DNA from 2 places in the Kitasatospora sp. NPDC058115 genome. Region 1 is predicted to be linked to the other one. Evidence: riboswitches for the same ligand, from Rfam matches in the RefSeq annotation. Region 1 holds a riboswitch; the other holds the start of a gene.
The links. Region 1 has a riboswitch for glycine ahead of gcvT (glycine cleavage system aminomethyltransferase GcvT). Riboswitches for the same ligand answer to the same signal wherever they lie in the genome.
Positions count from the first base shown of each region.

Region 2: another riboswitch for glycine. It lies ahead of gcvP (aminomethyl-transferring glycine dehydrogenase); the one in region 1 lies ahead of gcvT (glycine cleavage system aminomethyltransferase GcvT).

Region 1 is NZ_JBHVTL010000021.1:125,592-133,421, reverse strand. It holds gene ACFVVL_RS22925 (ABC transporter substrate-binding protein) at 1-412, opposite strand, end outside; gene ACFVVL_RS22920 (ABC transporter permease) at 469-1,458, opposite strand; gene ACFVVL_RS22915 (enhanced serine sensitivity protein SseB C-terminal domain-containing protein) at 1,935-2,882, opposite strand; gene ACFVVL_RS22910 (enhanced serine sensitivity protein SseB) at 3,058-3,861, opposite strand; glycine riboswitch at 4,040-4,146, shown strand; gene gcvT (glycine cleavage system aminomethyltransferase GcvT) at 4,367-5,488, shown strand; gene gcvH (glycine cleavage system protein GcvH) at 5,575-5,961, shown strand; gene glyA (serine hydroxymethyltransferase) at 6,035-7,303, shown strand; gene ACFVVL_RS22890 (L-serine ammonia-lyase) at 7,503-7,830, shown strand, end outside.
Region 2 is NZ_JBHVTL010000014.1:9,588-17,417, reverse strand. It holds gene gcvP (aminomethyl-transferring glycine dehydrogenase) at 1-1,846, opposite strand, end outside; glycine riboswitch at 2,084-2,187, opposite strand; partial or broken gene ACFVVL_RS16590 (PRC-barrel domain-containing protein) at 2,404-2,778, shown strand; gene ACFVVL_RS16585 (DUF2382 domain-containing protein) at 3,115-3,759, shown strand; gene ACFVVL_RS16580 (MFS transporter) at 3,900-5,393, shown strand; gene ACFVVL_RS16575 (DNA polymerase IV) at 5,538-7,001, opposite strand; gene ACFVVL_RS16570 (vancomycin high temperature exclusion protein) at 7,053-7,757, opposite strand.

The sequences.
Region 1 (7,830 bases):
TCAGGCCCTTGCGCAGCTTGTACGTCCAGGTGAGGCCGTCCGCGCTGACCTGGCCGAGCGACTCGGCGAGGTCCGGGACGAGCTTATTGCCCGCCTCGCCGGCGCCCGGCTGGAAGGTGGTGAGCGGACGCCCGTACAGGCGCGAGAAGTTGTAGATGTAGGCGTAGTACGTGTTGCCCGGGTCGAGCGAGTCCGGGGTGCCCTTCATCTCGAAGGTGACCGTCCCGCCCTTCTTGTCCGAGGCGTTGACGATGTTCTTGGTGGCCGCGTTGGCCCCGGAGCCGCCCGCGGCCTCGGTGCCGGTGGCGGTGGACTTGGCGTCGCCGCTCTTCGAGCTCGACGAGCAGCCGGTGACGACCAGGACCGCGGCAGCGGCCATGGCGGTCAGCGCGACGGTACGGGACCTACGCATGGGTGAGATCAACCCCTTGGGGAAGTGGTGGCTGTACGAGGGATCCTGACGCTCGGTCAGTTGTTCTTGGGATCGAGGGCGTCACGCAGCCCGTCGCCGAGCAGGTTGAAGGCGAGCACGGTGATGAAGATCGCCAGACCGGGGACCACCATGTACTGGGGATCCACCTGGTAGTACCGGATCGCGTCCTGGAGCATCCCGCCCCAGGAGGCCTGCGGGGGCTGGATGCCGACGCCGAGGAAGCTCAGACCGGCCTCGAAGAGGATGTTGGTCGGGATCAGCAGGGTCGCGTAGACCAGGATCGGGCCGACCAGGTTGGGCAGCAGCTCCCTGAACAGGATGAACGGGCCCCGGGCACCCAGGCTGCGGGCCGCGTGCACGAACTCGCGCTCGCGCAGCGAGAGGGTCTGGGCGCGCACGATGCGGCCGATGTAGGGCCAGTTGAAGAAGCCGATCACGAAGATCAGCACCAGGATGTGCAGCGGCAGGCCGTGCAGGCCGAACGCGCCGCCCTGCAGCGACGTGGAGATCGCGATGGCGAAGAGCAGCAGCGGGAAGGCGAGGAAGACGTCCATCACCCGGCTGATCACGGCGTCCACCCAGCCGCCGTAGTAGCCGGCCATGATGCCGAGCACGGTGCCGATGGTGTTGGACAGCACGGTCGCGCCGAAGGCGACCAGCAGAGAGACCCAGGAGCCCTCGATCACACGGGTCAGCAGGTCACGGCCCTGCAGCGGGTCGACGCCGAGCGGGTGGTCCCAGCTCATGCCGCCCCAGTCGCCCAGCGGGAGACCGCCGAGGTCGGCGTCCAGGAGGTCCTGGTGGAGGGCGTCGGGATCCAGGCCGAAGATCGACTCGATCGGCTTGGCGAGCACGGCGAGCAGGATCAGCAGGATCACCACGATGCCGCCGGCGACGGCGGCCTTGTCCCGCTTGAAGCGGGTCCAGGCGATCTGGCCGAGCGAGCGGCCCTCGATCTTCTTGGCCGGGCTCGCGGCGGCGTCTGCCTCCGGTGCGTTGCCGGCGGTCTTGATGGGTGCGGTCATGGTCAGTTCGGTCCCCTCGCCGACGGTGGCCGGCCCACGGGTGCCGGACGCCGGGATCGGCGGCTCGGCTGGTGCGGACGTGCTTTGGGTGCGGACGTGCGGAAGTGCAGGTACGGGGGTGTTCCCAGCGGTACGGCGTGCTCAGTACTGCTGCCACGCGGGATGGGCGTCACGTGGATCATGCGGTCCGCCAGCGCGTTCGCCTTTGTGAGGCGCCAACCACGCGCGGTGGGCTGTTGCAGAACTCTCTGCCATCCGAACTGGCTTGCGCCAGCCCTGCCAACCGACAGATGCCCAACTGTGATCTGTCCGCATGCACCTCCACGATCTTCGGCATATCCCTCTTCACACAGCTGTAACAGCCATGTCAAGATGTCTGCCACCCCCTTCGGCGAGATCGTCCGGAAAAACGCAAAAACCGGCCTGACGTGACGTCAAGCCGGTTCCTGTGGGCGGTTCCGGGCGCGTTCCGCCGGTCAGCGACCGGGGTAGCCGGGCCACGGCTGCTGCGGCGGCGGCTGCTGCCCGGGCCAGCCCTGCGCCGGCGGATGGGTGCCGTAGCCGAAGCCCTGACCCTGCGCCGGGCCCTGCTGCGCGGTGTACGGCGGCGGGGGCACCGGCGGGTACGGGCCCGTCTGCGCCCGGCCGTGCCCGCCCGCCTCGCGGTCGTAGAACGGGCGCGCGTTGGCCCGCATCCACAGCGCCACCGGGTCGTACTCGTCCGCCATCGCCACCGTCGAGACCGCGAGGCCCTCCGGAGCGACCGCGATCGCCCGCTGCATCAGCGCCCGCACGGCCTCCACCGTGGGCGGTGAACTCTCGTACAGGTCCAGGCCGATGGCCAGGTACGGTTCGCCCACCGACGGCCGCACCCAGGCCCGGCGCAGCGCCTTCACCGCGCGCACCTCGACCGCCTGGCGCTCCAGCAGCGCGAAGAACTGCTGGGCCGGCACCTGCGGCTCGCTCAGCTTCAGCGGCCCGGCCGGCAGCCGGTCCAGGCCCGCCGCGACCCGCCGCAGGTCCGCCCACGGCACGCCGACCCCGCCGCCCGGGGCGTGCGGGTTCAGCCACAGGCCCCAGCGGGTGCGGTAGAGCGAGGCCGCGACCTCCTTGCCGGAGATCACCTCGTGGGCCCGCGCCCAGCCGGAGGCCGCCAGCTGCTCGGGCGAGGTGACGGCCGGCGCGTAGCCGTGGCCGCTGATCTCCATGTTCCCGTACTGGGCGTCCGCGCTGCCCGGCGTGCCGTGCCAGAGCAGCATCCAGACCCGGCCCTCGGCGAGCGCGTGCAGCATCGTCTCGTAGGCCTCGTAGCGCTCCGGCGCCACCTCGCGCAGCGCGCGCTCCAGCGCGCCCGGATCCGGGCGTCCGGTGGGCGCCTGGCCCCAGGGCCCCGGTGCACCGCCAGCTACCGATCCCGCACTCATGCGCCCACCTCGCTGCGCTTCTTCGTTCCTCGTCCGTCACCGGCGGCCCGGCGGCCGTCAGCACGCACCCTATGGGGCGGCCGCCGACCGCCGCCACGCCGACGTGCCAGGGTTCGTACCGCCGCCCCGCCCGCACCCCGTCCGGCGGGTGCCGGACGGACGGACGGGGGCCGGATCAGCCCCGCACGTAGAACGGCGCGACCCGGTTCACCAACCAGTCGACCACCGGATCGTCCGCGAGGTCGAGCAGTACGAGGTGGACGCCTCCGGGCAGCGGCGCGGTTCCCAGCGCTCGCCCCAATGCCTCGTTCACCGCGCCCGGGTCGGCCGGGGCCAGCGGGTCCAGCTGGACGCCCACGAACATCACGGTCGGCTCGCCCTCGACGCTCGCCAGCGCCCGCCGCGCGGTCAGCACTCCCGGCAGCGCCGCGAGTTCCCCGCGGCAGGCGGTCAGGAACGCCTCCGGGTCCTCGCCCGGCACCGGCTCGCGCAGCGCCACCCGGCCGCCGCCGGGAGCCTCCGGCGCATCCGGGCCGGCGTCCCAGCGGTCCTCGCGCGGTCCGCGGCGCAGCTCGGCCACGCCCTCCGGCGGCACCGGGATGCCCACCGCCGCCCCGGGGTTGACCGCGATGCCCACGCCCAGCGGCAGGCCGCGGGCGAACTCCCACACCGGCGCGACCGCGAACGGCATCCCGGGCGCCTGCTGGAGGAACACCTCCTGCGAGGAGAACACCGGGACATAGGGGTCGCCGGCCAGTTCGATCGTCGGCAGGTCCAGCGACCGCCCCTGCGGGTCGCCGCCCGACGGCAGCGGGATCCACACCTGGCCGCGCGCCAGCACCTCGATCACCCGGGGGGTCGCGCCCGGGTCGCCGAGCGCGGCGGTGAGCACCTGCTCCAGCTCGTTGGCCGGCCACGTGCCGCCCGGCGGCGCCGCCTCCGCCCCGCCCCACCCCTGCTGCTCCACCGGGTACTCCATCCGCCGCCGTACCGTCCTCTGCTCACCGATGCCCGCAGCCTAGCGTTCCGGCGCCCCGCACCGGGCGGTCAGGCCCGCGGTGACGGAGGCCCCCCTCCCCTCATTCCCGCGGACGTGCCATGATGTGCGCGTCTGCGGTGGCATCCACCCAGGCCCCGCCAACTCCATACCGGCCGCTCGAACCCGCGCGGGAGAGTCCGGAGTGCCCCGTCCAGGCGGCACAGCCGGCGCCGAAGGAGCAAGTCCTCCCCGGAATCTCTCAGGCACCCCTACCGCACGGGTTAGGCACATCTGGAAAGCGGCGCACGGCCCTGCCGTACGCCCACCCACGGTGCAAGCCGCCATGCTGGTCCCCTACAGGGCAGTGGACGGTGAAGCTCTCAGGTTCGACGACAGATGGGGAGACCCAGCCGCCGCATGCCCGCGCGCAGGGTCCGCCGCCCCCGAGACAGGGCCGGTCCCGGCGTGCGCACCCCTGAGTGCCCCGACCGAGGAGTTCCTGGCCATGTCGTCCCTCCGCCTCACCGCGCTCGACGCGCTCCACCGCGCCCTCGGCGCCACCATGACCGACTTCGCCGGCTGGGACATGCCGCTGCGCTACGGCAGCGAGCGCGAGGAGCACCTCGCCGTCCGCACCAGGGCGGGCCTGTTCGACCTCTCCCACATGGGCGAGATCACCGTCACCGGCCCGCAGGCCGGCGAGATGCTGGACCACGCGCTGGTCGGCTTCGTCTCCGCGCTCGGCGAGCTGCGCGCCCGCTACACCATGATCTGCGCCGAGGACGGCGGCATCCTGGACGACCTCATCGTCTACCGCCTGCGCGAGGACGCCTTCCTGGTCGTCGCCAACGCCTCCAACGCCCAGCTGGTGCTGGACGAGCTGATCGCCCGCGCCAAGGGCTACAACGCCGTCGTCTCCGACGACCGCGACGCCTACGCGCTGATCGCCGTCCAGGGCCCGGAGTCCACCGCGATCCTGGCCGGCACCACCGAGGCCGACCTGCCGGGCCTGAAGTACTACGCGATCCTCCCGGCCCAGGTGGCCGGCCGCGACGTGCTGCTCGCCCGCACCGGCTACACCGGCGAGGACGGCTTCGAGATCTTCTGCAACCCGGGCGACGCCGAGCAGATCTGGCAGGCGCTGACCGAGGCCGGCGCTGGCCGCGGCCTCGTCCCCTGCGGCCTGTCCTGCCGCGACACGCTGCGCCTGGAGGCCGGCATGCCGCTGTACGGCCACGAGCTGTCCACCGACCTGACCCCGTTCGACGCGGGCCTGGGCCGGGTCGTGCGCTTCGACAAGACCACCAACGAGGGCGCCTTCGTCGGCCGCAAGGCCCTGGAGCGGGCCGCCGCCGAGGCCGAGGCCAACCCGCCGCGGGTGCTGGTCGGCCTGGTCTCCGAGGGCAAGCGCGTGCCGCGCGCCGAGTACACCGTGGTCTCCGCCGACGGCGAGCCGATCGGCCGGATCACCTCCGGCGCGCCCTCCCCCACGCTGGAGAAGCCGATCGCGATGGCCTACGTGGACGCGGCCCACGCCGCCCCCGGCTCCACCGTCGCGGTGGACGTGCGCGGCAAGCACGAGCCGGTCCAGGTCGTGGCGCTGCCGTTCTACAAGCGCGCCCGCTGACCCTTCCCCACCTGTTTCCCCCGCGAGGAACGTCCGCGCGCCGGGCCGCTTCGTCGTACCCGCTTCCCATCCTGGAGAATGACGCCATGAGCACCAACCCCCAGCACCTGCAGTACACCGAGGAGCACGAGTGGCTGACCGCCGCCGACGCCGACGGTGTGTCCACGATCGGCATCACCCAGCACGCCGCCGACGCCCTCGGTGACATCGTCTACGTGGAGCTCCCCGAGGTGGGCGCCACCGTGACCGCCGGGGAGACCTGTGGCGAGCTGGAGTCGACCAAGTCGGTCAGCGACCTGTTCTCCCCGGTGACCGGCGAGGTCACCGAGGTCAACGAGGACGTCAAGAACGACAACAGCCTGGTCAACGGCGAGCCGTTCGAGGGTGGCTGGCTGTTCAAGGTCCGCGTCGAGTCGACCGGCCCGCTGCTGAGCGCCGACGAGTACACCGCGCTCACCAACCCCTCGGCCTGAGCCACCGCCGGGACGGCCGCCGCACCGCGGCCGTCCCGCGCCTCCTCCCCCCTCCTCCCGGGAAGACCCCACCATGACGGTTCTGAACCAGTCCCTGCACGCCCTCGACCCGGAGATCGCCGCCGCGGTCGACGCCGAGCTGCACCGCCAGCAGACCACCCTGGAGATGATCGCCTCCGAGAACTTCGCCCCGGTGGCGGTCATGGAGGCCCAGGGCTCGGTGCTGACCAACAAGTACGCCGAGGGCTACCCCGGCCGCCGCTACTACGGCGGCTGCGAGCACGTCGACGTGGTCGAGCAGATCGCGATCGACCGGATCAAGGCCCTGTTCGGCGCCGAGCACGCCAACGTCCAGCCGCACTCCGGCGCGCAGGCCAACGCCGCCGCGATGTTCGCGCTGATCAAGCCGGGCGACACCATCCTGGGCCTGAACCTGGCCCACGGCGGTCACCTGACCCACGGCATGAAGATCAACTTCTCCGGCAAGCTCTACAACGTGGTGCCGTACCACGTGGACGACAAGAGCGGCCAGGTCGACATGGCCGAGGTCGAGCGCCTCGCCAAGGAGCACCGGCCGCAGCTGATCATCGCCGGCTGGTCCGCCTACCCGCGCCAGCTCGACTTCGCCGAGTTCCGCCGGATCGCCGACGAGGTCGGCGCGCTGCTGATGGTCGACATGGCGCACTTCGCCGGCCTGGTCGCGGCGGGCCTGCACCCCAACCCGGTGCCGTTCGCGGACGTGGTCACCACCACCACCCACAAGACCCTGGGCGGCCCGCGCGGCGGCGTCATCCTCTCCAAGGCCGAGCACGCCAAGAAGATCAACTCCGCGGTCTTCCCCGGCCAGCAGGGCGGCCCGCTGGAGCACGTCATCGCCGGCAAGGCGGTCGCCTTCAAGGTCGCCGCCTCGGAGGAGTTCAAGGAGCGCCAGCAGCGCACCCTGGAGGGGGCCCGGATCCTCGCCGAGCGCCTGCTGCAGGCCGACGTCACCGAGGCCGGCGTCTCCGTGCTGTCCGGCGGCACCGACGTCCACCTCGTCCTGGTCGACCTGCGCAACAGCCGGCTCGACGGCCAGCAGGCCGAGGACCGTCTGCACGAGGTCGGCATCACGGTCAACCGCAACGCCATCCCGAACGACCCGCGCCCGCCGATGGTCACCTCCGGCCTGCGGATCGGCACCCCGGCGCTCGCCACCCGCGGCTTCCTGGCCGAGGACTTCCGCGAGGTCGCCGACATCATCGCCGAGGCCCTGAAGCCCGCCTTCGACGAGGGCACCGCCGAGGCGCTCAAGGCCCGGGTCACCGCCCTGGCCGAGAAGTACCCGCTCTACCCGAACCTGTAGGTCCTGTCGTTCGGCGGCCGGTGACCGGGCTCACGCCGTCCGGACACCGGGGATTCCGGGGCACCGCGCACACTGGAGAGTGCGCGCGGTGCCCCGTCCCGTGTCAGCCCGCCGACCGCGCCCGACCCTCCCCCTCCCGCCACCGCCGTCCTCCCTCCCTGCCGGCACCACCCACGAGACCAGACAAGGACGTCCCTCCGTGGCCATCAGCGTCTTCGACCTCTTCTCCATCGGCATCGGTCCGTCGAGTTCCCACACCGTCGGCCCGATGCGGGCCGCCCGGATGTTCGCCCGCCGCCTGAAGTCGGAGGGCCTGCTGACCGAGGTGACGGCCGTCCGCGCCGAGCTGTACGGCTCGCTGGGCGCCACCGGCCACGGCCACGGCACCCCCAAGGCGGTGCTGCTGGGCCTGGAGAACGCCTCCCCCCGCACCGTCGACGTCGACCAGGCCGACCGCGACGTCGAGCGGATCACCGCCGAGAAGCGGATCAACCTGCTCGGCGTCCACGCCATCGACTTCGACCCGG
Region 2 (7,830 bases), on a different contig from region 1:
CGGCGTTGGTGCCGTGCGCGGAGGACGGGATCAGGCAGACGTCGCGCTGGGTGTCGCCGTTGGCGTGGTGGTAGGCGCGCACGGCCAGCAGACCGGCCAGCTCGCCCTGGGAACCGGCGTTCGGCTGGATGGAGACGGCGTCGTAGCCGGTCACCTCGACCAGCTGGCGCTCCAGCCCGCGGATCAGGGTGAGGAAGCCCTCGGCCTGGTCGACCGGCGCGAAGGGGTGCAGCTGGCCGAACTCCGGCCAGGTCACCGACTCCATCTCGGTGGTCGCGTTGAGCTTCATGGTGCAGGAGCCCAGCGGGATCATGCCGCGGTCCAGCGCGTAGTCCCGGTCCGACAGGCGGCGCAGGTAGCGCAGCATGGCGGTCTCCGAGCGGTGGCTGTGGAAGACCGGGTGGGTCAGGTACTCGTCCTCGCGCAGCAGCGCGGCGGGCAGCGCCTCGGCGTCCTCCGCCACCTCGACGCCCTCGACGCCGAACGCGGCCCACACGCCCGCCAGGTGCTCGCGGGTGGTGGTCTCGTCGGTGGAGACCGAGATCCGGTCCGCGCCGTCCTGGAAGACGTTGATGCCCTGGGCGCGGGCGGCGGCGGCGATCTCCGCGGCGCGGCCGGGGACGACCGCGGTGACGGTGTCGAAGAACTCGCCGTGCAGCAGCTCCACGCCACCGGCCTGCAGGCCCGCGGCGAGGGCGGCGGCGTAGCGGTGGGTGCGGCGGGCGATGTCGGCCAGGCCGTCCGGGCCGTGGTAGACCGCGTACATCGAGGCCATCACGGCGAGCAGCACCTGGGCGGTGCAGATGTTGCTGGTGGCCTTCTCGCGGCGGATGTGCTGCTCGCGGGTCTGCAGGGCCAGGCGGTAGGCGCGGTTGCCGTCGGCGTCGACGGAGACGCCGACCAGGCGGCCGGGCAGCGAGCGGGCGTACTCGGCGCGCACCGCGAGGTAGCCGGCGTGCGGGCCGCCGAAGCCCATCGGCACGCCGAAGCGCTGCGAGGTGCCGCAGGCGATGTCGGCGCCGAGCTCGCCCGGGGACTTCAGCAGGGTGAGGGCCAGCAGGTCGGCGGCGACGGCGACGATCGCGCCCAGGCCGTGGGCCTGCTCGATCACCGGGGCGAGGTCGCGGACCACACCGGTGGCACCGGGGTACTGGAGCAGCAGGCCGAACACGCCGCGCTCGGCGATCTCGGCCGGGATGCCCTCGGACAGGTCGGCGACGACGACCTCGACGCCGGTCGGCACGGCGCGGGTGTTGATCACCGCGACGGTCTGCGGCAGGGTCTCGGCGTCGACCAGGAAGACACCGCCCTTGACCTTGGTGACGCGGCGGGCCAGCGCCATCGCCTCGGCGGCGGCGGTGCCCTCGTCCAGCAGGGAGGAGCCGGAGGTGGGCAGGCCGGTCAGGTCGGCGACCAGGGTCTGGAAGTTGAGCAGCGCCTCCAGGCGGCCCTGCGAGATCTCCGGCTGGTACGGCGTGTAGGCGGTGTACCAGGCCGGGTTCTCCATGACGTTGCGCAGGATCACCGGCGGGGTGAAGGTGCCGTAGTAACCCAGGCCGATCATCGAGGTGAGGACGGTGTTGCGGCCGGCCAGCTCACGCAGCTCGGCGAGGACCTCGGCCTCGCTGCGCCCGGCGGGCAGGTCGAGCGCGGTGATCGAGCGGATCGCCTCGGGGACGGCGGCGGTGGCCAGCTCGTCCAGCGAGCCGTAGCCGACCTGGGCCAGCATCTTCTCCTGCGCGGCGGCGTCGGGGCCGATGTGGCGGTTCTCGAAGGGGCTGGCCTGTTCGAGCTCGGTGAGGGTCGCGGGGGTGGTGGGGCGTCCCGAGTTCGGCTGGGCGTTCATGGTGGTCGAGGCCTCCTGGTCACGGACCGGCGGGGGTGCGCACGCCGGCGCCTCACCGCTGCGGACAACAGCGGGGGCCCGGTCGGACGAACCCGACAGGCCTCCCCCTCTGTCATCGGGACCTGAGAGCTTCGCCCGCGCGGAGCGCCGTGGGACGCCCCGCCGGCTTGCACCGTCGGTGAGGGTGGGGTCCGCCGGCTCCCTCGCCCGCGATCCTGCCCTGCTTTCCAGAGTGACCTATCCCGCACGGTACGGATGCCTGAGAGATTCCGGGGAGGAGTTGCTCCTTCGGCGCCCCGACCAGCGGTTTCCGCTGTCGGGGACTCTCCCGAGCGGGCTCGGCGGTCGCGCCCAGGGTACCAGCGGGAGGCACCCCGATCACGGGTGCGTCAGGCCCGACCGCGACTTCGCGGCTGACACCCCGCGGTGACCCGGTCGGCGCAGCCCCGGGCCCGTCCGGCCGCACCCCGGTCGCGCCCGCCCGATTCATGGCATTTGGTGTGAAGTGCCGCTGTCCTGCGGGCGTTTCCGCGACCTCACCGCACTGGAGGAAAAGAGTGCAGACCGACATCGACCCCCGGGACCTCATCGGCCACAAGGCGGTCGACCGCAACGGGGACAAGATCGGCACCATCGACGAGGTGTACCTGGACGACGCCACCGGCCGTCCCGAATGGGCCGCCGTCCGGACCGGCATCTTCGGCCGGGACGCCTTCGTCCCCCTCACCACCAGCGAGTTCTCCGGCGACGAGCTGCGGGTGCCGTACGACAAGTCCCTGGTGAAGGAGTCACCGGACTTCGGCGTGGGCCAGCACCTGTCGCCCGCCCAGGAGCTCCAGCTCTACCGCTACTACGGACTGGACACCCCGGCGCAGGACCGGCCGCGGGCGGGCGGGGGCCCGGCGGCGGAACCGGACGACCTCGACTTCGGCACCACCACCGCCGGCACCACCACCGCCGGCACCGGTGCCGCCGCGGCGACCGCTCCCGCCGCCCACGGAACGCCCGCGACCAACGGAACGCCCGCGACCAACGGGACGGGCGCCACCAACGGGACGGGCGCGGCCTCCGGCACCAACGCCTCGCGCCCGGCCAAGGCGCTCACCTTCCACCGGGCGGCCGACCTCGACAAGCCGTCCGGCCCCGCCCCGGAGGTTCCCGCGCGCCCCCTCGCCACTCCCGCACCCGTCACCCCCGCGGCCCCCGCCGCCCCGGCGCCCGCGCCCTCCGCCGCGGCACCGGCCGCCCCGCCCGTCCCGCCGCCCGTCGTGCCGCCCACCGCGCAGCCCGCAGCCGCGCAGCCGGCCGTCACCCCGCCCGTCCACGCGCAGCCGGCCGTCGAACCGCAGCCCCAGCCCCAGGCACAGGCACAGGCACAGGCACAGGCCCAGCCACCGTCCCAGCCCCAGCCGCGGTCCGCGCGCCCGGAGACCGGTCCGGCCGCCCCCTCCCCCACCGGCCGGCTGGAGATCACCTGCCGCGAGGAGCGCCTGGACATCACCACCGAGTGGCACGTGATCGGCACCGCCAAGCTGCGCAAGTACGTCACCAGCGAGCAGGTGGAGCGCCGGGTCCCGGTGGTCCGCGAGCGGGTCCGGGTCGAGCGGATCCCGGTCGGCGAGGCCGAACGGGCCGCGCTCGACGAGAAGGAGATCGCCGAGGCGGTGGAGGAGGTCACCCTGCGCGAGGAGCGCCCCGTGGTCCGCAAGTACCTGGCGCCGCTCGAAAGGGTCCGCCTGGTGGTCGAGCGGTACACCACCGAGGAGGTGGTCCGCGAGGAGCTGCGGCGCGAGCAGGTCGAGGTCCACGACGACGTCACCGCCGCCCCGGCCGCCACCTCGTCACCGCCGCCCGCCGCACCGCCCGCCGCCCAGGCCCCGGCCCGCCCGGAGCCGGCCCGGCCGCTGGTCTGACACCTCCGGCACCGGACCCCGGCCGCCCCGGCCGGGGTCCTTCCTTTTTACCAAGGCTTAACCAATGAATATTTGACATGCTGAAGTATCTCTCGGCATGGTTACTTCAGTTCATTCACTATGTACGGGAGGAAGCAACCGTGAGTGAGGCACCACAGCCCACCACCGCGGCCGAGAAGAAGCAGAGCAGCGCCCGGGTCCTGCCGGCCCTCATCCTGGCGATGCTGTCGTTCAGCGTGGTGCAGACCGCGGTCGTCCCGATCCTGCCCTCGCTCGCCAAGGAACTGGACGTCTCCGGCTCCAGCATCACCTGGCTGATGACCGCCAACCTGCTGTCCGCCGCCGTGCTCACCCCCCTGCTGGGCCGCTTCGGCGATCTGCGCGGCCGCAAGCCGATGCTGCTGATCTCGCTCGCCGGCCTGGTCGCGGGCTCCGCACTCGCGGTCTCCACGCACTCCTTCACCTGGCTGGTCGTCGCCCGCGTGCTGCAGGGCGCCGGCGGTGGCGTGCTGCCGCTCGCCATCAGCATCGTCCGTGACGAACTCCCCAAGCAGAAGGTGACCGGCGGCGTCGCCGCCATCAGCGCCTCGATGGGCGTCGGCAGCGGCCTCGGCCTGGTCGCCACCGGCCTGCTGCTGGAGCACTGGAGCTACAAGTCCATCTTCTGGATGGGCCTGGTCTTCGGTCTGATCGCGGTCGCCCTGGTCGCCCTGCGGGTGCCCACCGACCCGGTCACCGACAAGGACGGCGGCGCCGACCCGCTCGGCGCGCTCACCCTCGCCGGCTGGCTCTCCGCCCTGCTGGTCGCGGTCAGCCAGGGCAACACCTGGGGCTGGACCTCCACCAGGACCCTCGGCCTGTTCGCCGTCGCCGCGGTGGTCGCCCTGATCTGGGGCATCATCGAGGTCAAGGTCGCGCACCCGCTGGTCGACATGACGATGATGTCCCGTCCGGCCGTCGCCTTCACCAACCTGGCCGGCCTGCTGATCGGCTTCGGCATGTACGGCTCCTTCATGGTCATCAGCAACTTCGCCCAGACCCCGGAGAAGTTCGCCCACTACGGCTTCACCGCCACCGTGCTGCACGCCGGTGTGATGCTGCTGCCCTCCGCCCTCGGCTCGATGGTCGCCGCCCCGCTCGGCGCCCTGCTGATCGCCCGCCGCGGCCCGCGCCTGCCGCTGGTCCTCGGCGGTGTCCTCGGCGCCGTCGCGATGGCCTACCTGGCCCTGCGGCACAGCCACGAGGGCGACATCTACCTCTCCTCGGCGATCTTCGGCCTCGGCATCGGCCTCGCCTTCTCGGCGATGCCCGCCTACATCAACGGCGCCGTCCCGGTCGAGCAGAGCGGCATCGCCAACGGCATGAACGCCGTGCTGCGCACCGTCGGCGGCGCGATCGGCACCGCCGTCATGGCCGCCATCCTCACCGGCGACACCATGAAGCTGCCGATCCCGGTCGCGCTGCCCACCCTGGACGCCTACCGGCACGCGTTCTGGACCGCCGCCGTGGTCTGCGTCGTGGCCGGCGCCGTCCCGTTCCTCATCCGCACCGTCAAGCCGGTCGTCAGCGTGACCACCGGCAACCGGGTGGCGGACCCGATCCCCGGCCGGGAGCCGGTGAAGACCGACGCCTGACGAGGCGTCCGCCCCCGCGCCCAGGGACAGGGCGCGGGGACCGGACCCGGACGGCCGCCGAGGGCATCGCGGCCGTCCGAGCCCGGAACCGCACGCGGCCCCGCCCGGCTCCCCCGCCGGGCGGGGCCGCTTCGCGTCCTCGTCCTACTCCCGCTCCCCGCCCACGCCGTCCCCGTCGGCGGCGTCCCCGTCGGCGGCGGCGTCGGCGTCGTCGTCCGGCGCGACCGGCCACCCCTCGCGCAGCGGCAACGGCCCGGCCGGCTCCAGCGCCGGATCCTCGACCGCGAAGGTCCGCACCCGCCCCGGCCCGCTCCACGGCGTCTCGAAGCGCACCGTCACCCGCCCCACCCCGCTGCCCTGCACCCACCCCGGCCCGTACTCCGCGTGCTGCACGTCCTGCCCGGGCAGCCAGCGCCGCACCACCGCGGCCTCCTCCTCGACCGCCTCGGGCTCCTCCTGCGCCCCGGCCCCGGGCGCCGCCGCGGCGGCCTCCGCCTCCGCCTCCTCCCGGACGGCCTGCGCGAAGAGGTCCTCCTGGGTGTAGTCGGCCAGCTGCGCCACCCCCACGCCCAGCAGCCGCACCCCGCCCGTGATGTCCACCTGCGAGGCCAGCCGCCGGGCCGTCTCGACGATCACCGTCTCGTCGTCCGTCGGGCCCCGCAGCGTCTCGGAACGCGTCAGCGTCGAGAAGTCGAAGCGCCGGACCTTCAGCACCACCGTCCGCCCGGAGCGCCCGGCGCCGCGCAGCCTGCGCGCGCAGCGCAGCGCCAGCGCCTCCACCTCGCGCAGCACCCGGTCCCGGTCGGCCAGGTCCACCTCGAAGGTGTCCTCCACCGACACCGACTTGGCGTCCTGGTCCGCCACCACCGACCGGTCGTCCAGGCCCAGCGACATCTGGTGCACCCCGGCCCCGTGCGCCTTCCCGAGCAGCTGCACCAGCTCCGCCTCGCCCGCCTCGGCGAGCTCGGCCACCGTGTTCAGCCCCGCCCGGCGCAGCACCTGCTCGGTCGCCGGACCGACCCCCGGCAGCGCCCGCACCGGCAGCGGCCCGAGCACCGCCCGCTCCTGGCCCGGCTCGATCAGCACCAGCCCGTCCGGCTTGGCCCGCTCGGAGGCGATCTTGGCCATCAGCTTGGACCCCGCCGCCCCGACCGAGGCCGTCAGCCCGGTGCGCCGCTCGATGTCCGCCCGGAGGTCCTCCACCAGGGCCAGCACCAGCCGCTCCCCGGTCCCGTGCTCCGACTCGGTCAGCACCGGCCCGTAGGGACCGGCCTCCAGGTCGACGTACGCCTCGTCCAGGCTCAGCGGCTGCACCAGCGGCGACAGCTCCCGCAACAGCGCCATCACCAGCTCGCTCACCTGCCGGTACGCCTGGAAGCGGCCGGTCAGGAAGGCCGCGTTCGGGCAGAGCCGGCGCGCCTGCGCCATCGGCATCGCCGAGTGCACCCCGAACCGCCGCGCCTCGTAGGAGGCGGTCGCGACCACGCCGCGCCCGCCCAGCCCGCCGACGATCACCGGCTTTCCGCGCAGGCTCGGTTTGGCCGCCTGCTCCACCGACGCGTAGAAGGCGTCCATGTCGAGGTGGATGATGCTCGGCAGTGACCTCACCCGCCGATCATCCCGCACGGGTCCGACAACACCGCCGACCCGGCCCCCGCCTCAGCGCGCCCCGCCCTCCCGGCCCGCGTCCGCCAGCGCCCGCGGTATCCCCGGCTCCCGCGGGCCGAGGAACAGCGGGTCCGGCCGCAGCCAGGCGTTCAGCACCGCCTTCCCGGCCCCCGGGATCTCCCGGAACCCGCCGTACAGCCAGGTCGCGTCCCGCACCTCCGGCACCCCCACCGCGTACGACTCGATGCCCGCCGCCTCGCAGAGCGCCAGCGCCCGGCGGACGTGGAAGTCCTGGCTCACCAGCACCGCCCGGTCCACCCCGAAGATCCGGTGCGCCCGGGTGCAGGAGTCCCAGGTGTCGAACCCCGCGTAGTCGCCGACCACCCGTACCTCCGGCACCCCGTGCTCGACCAGGTACCCGCGCATCGCGTCGGTCTCGTCGTAGCCCGCCCGGCCGTTGTCCCCGGTCACCAGGATCGCCCGGACCTTCCCCGCCGCGTACAGGTCCACCGCCGCGTCCAGGCGGTGCGCCAGGTACGGCGAGGGCCTGCCGTCGAACAGGCCGGCGCCGAACACCACCGCCACCGGAGCCGGGGGCGCGCTCTCCACCGTGCCCACCCGGTCCCCCGCCGCGAGCCAGAGCCAGGCGCTCGGCGCCAGCGCCAGCGCGCAGCCGGCCGTCACCAGCTGGAACAGCCGCCGCTGCGCCGGCCGCCGGCGCAGCCGCAGGCCGAGCCGCACCGCCCGGCGCGCCACCAGGCCGGTGATCCCGGAACCGAACCGCACACGCCCTCCCCCGCCCCCGCCCGCCGGGAGTCCCCGCTCACCG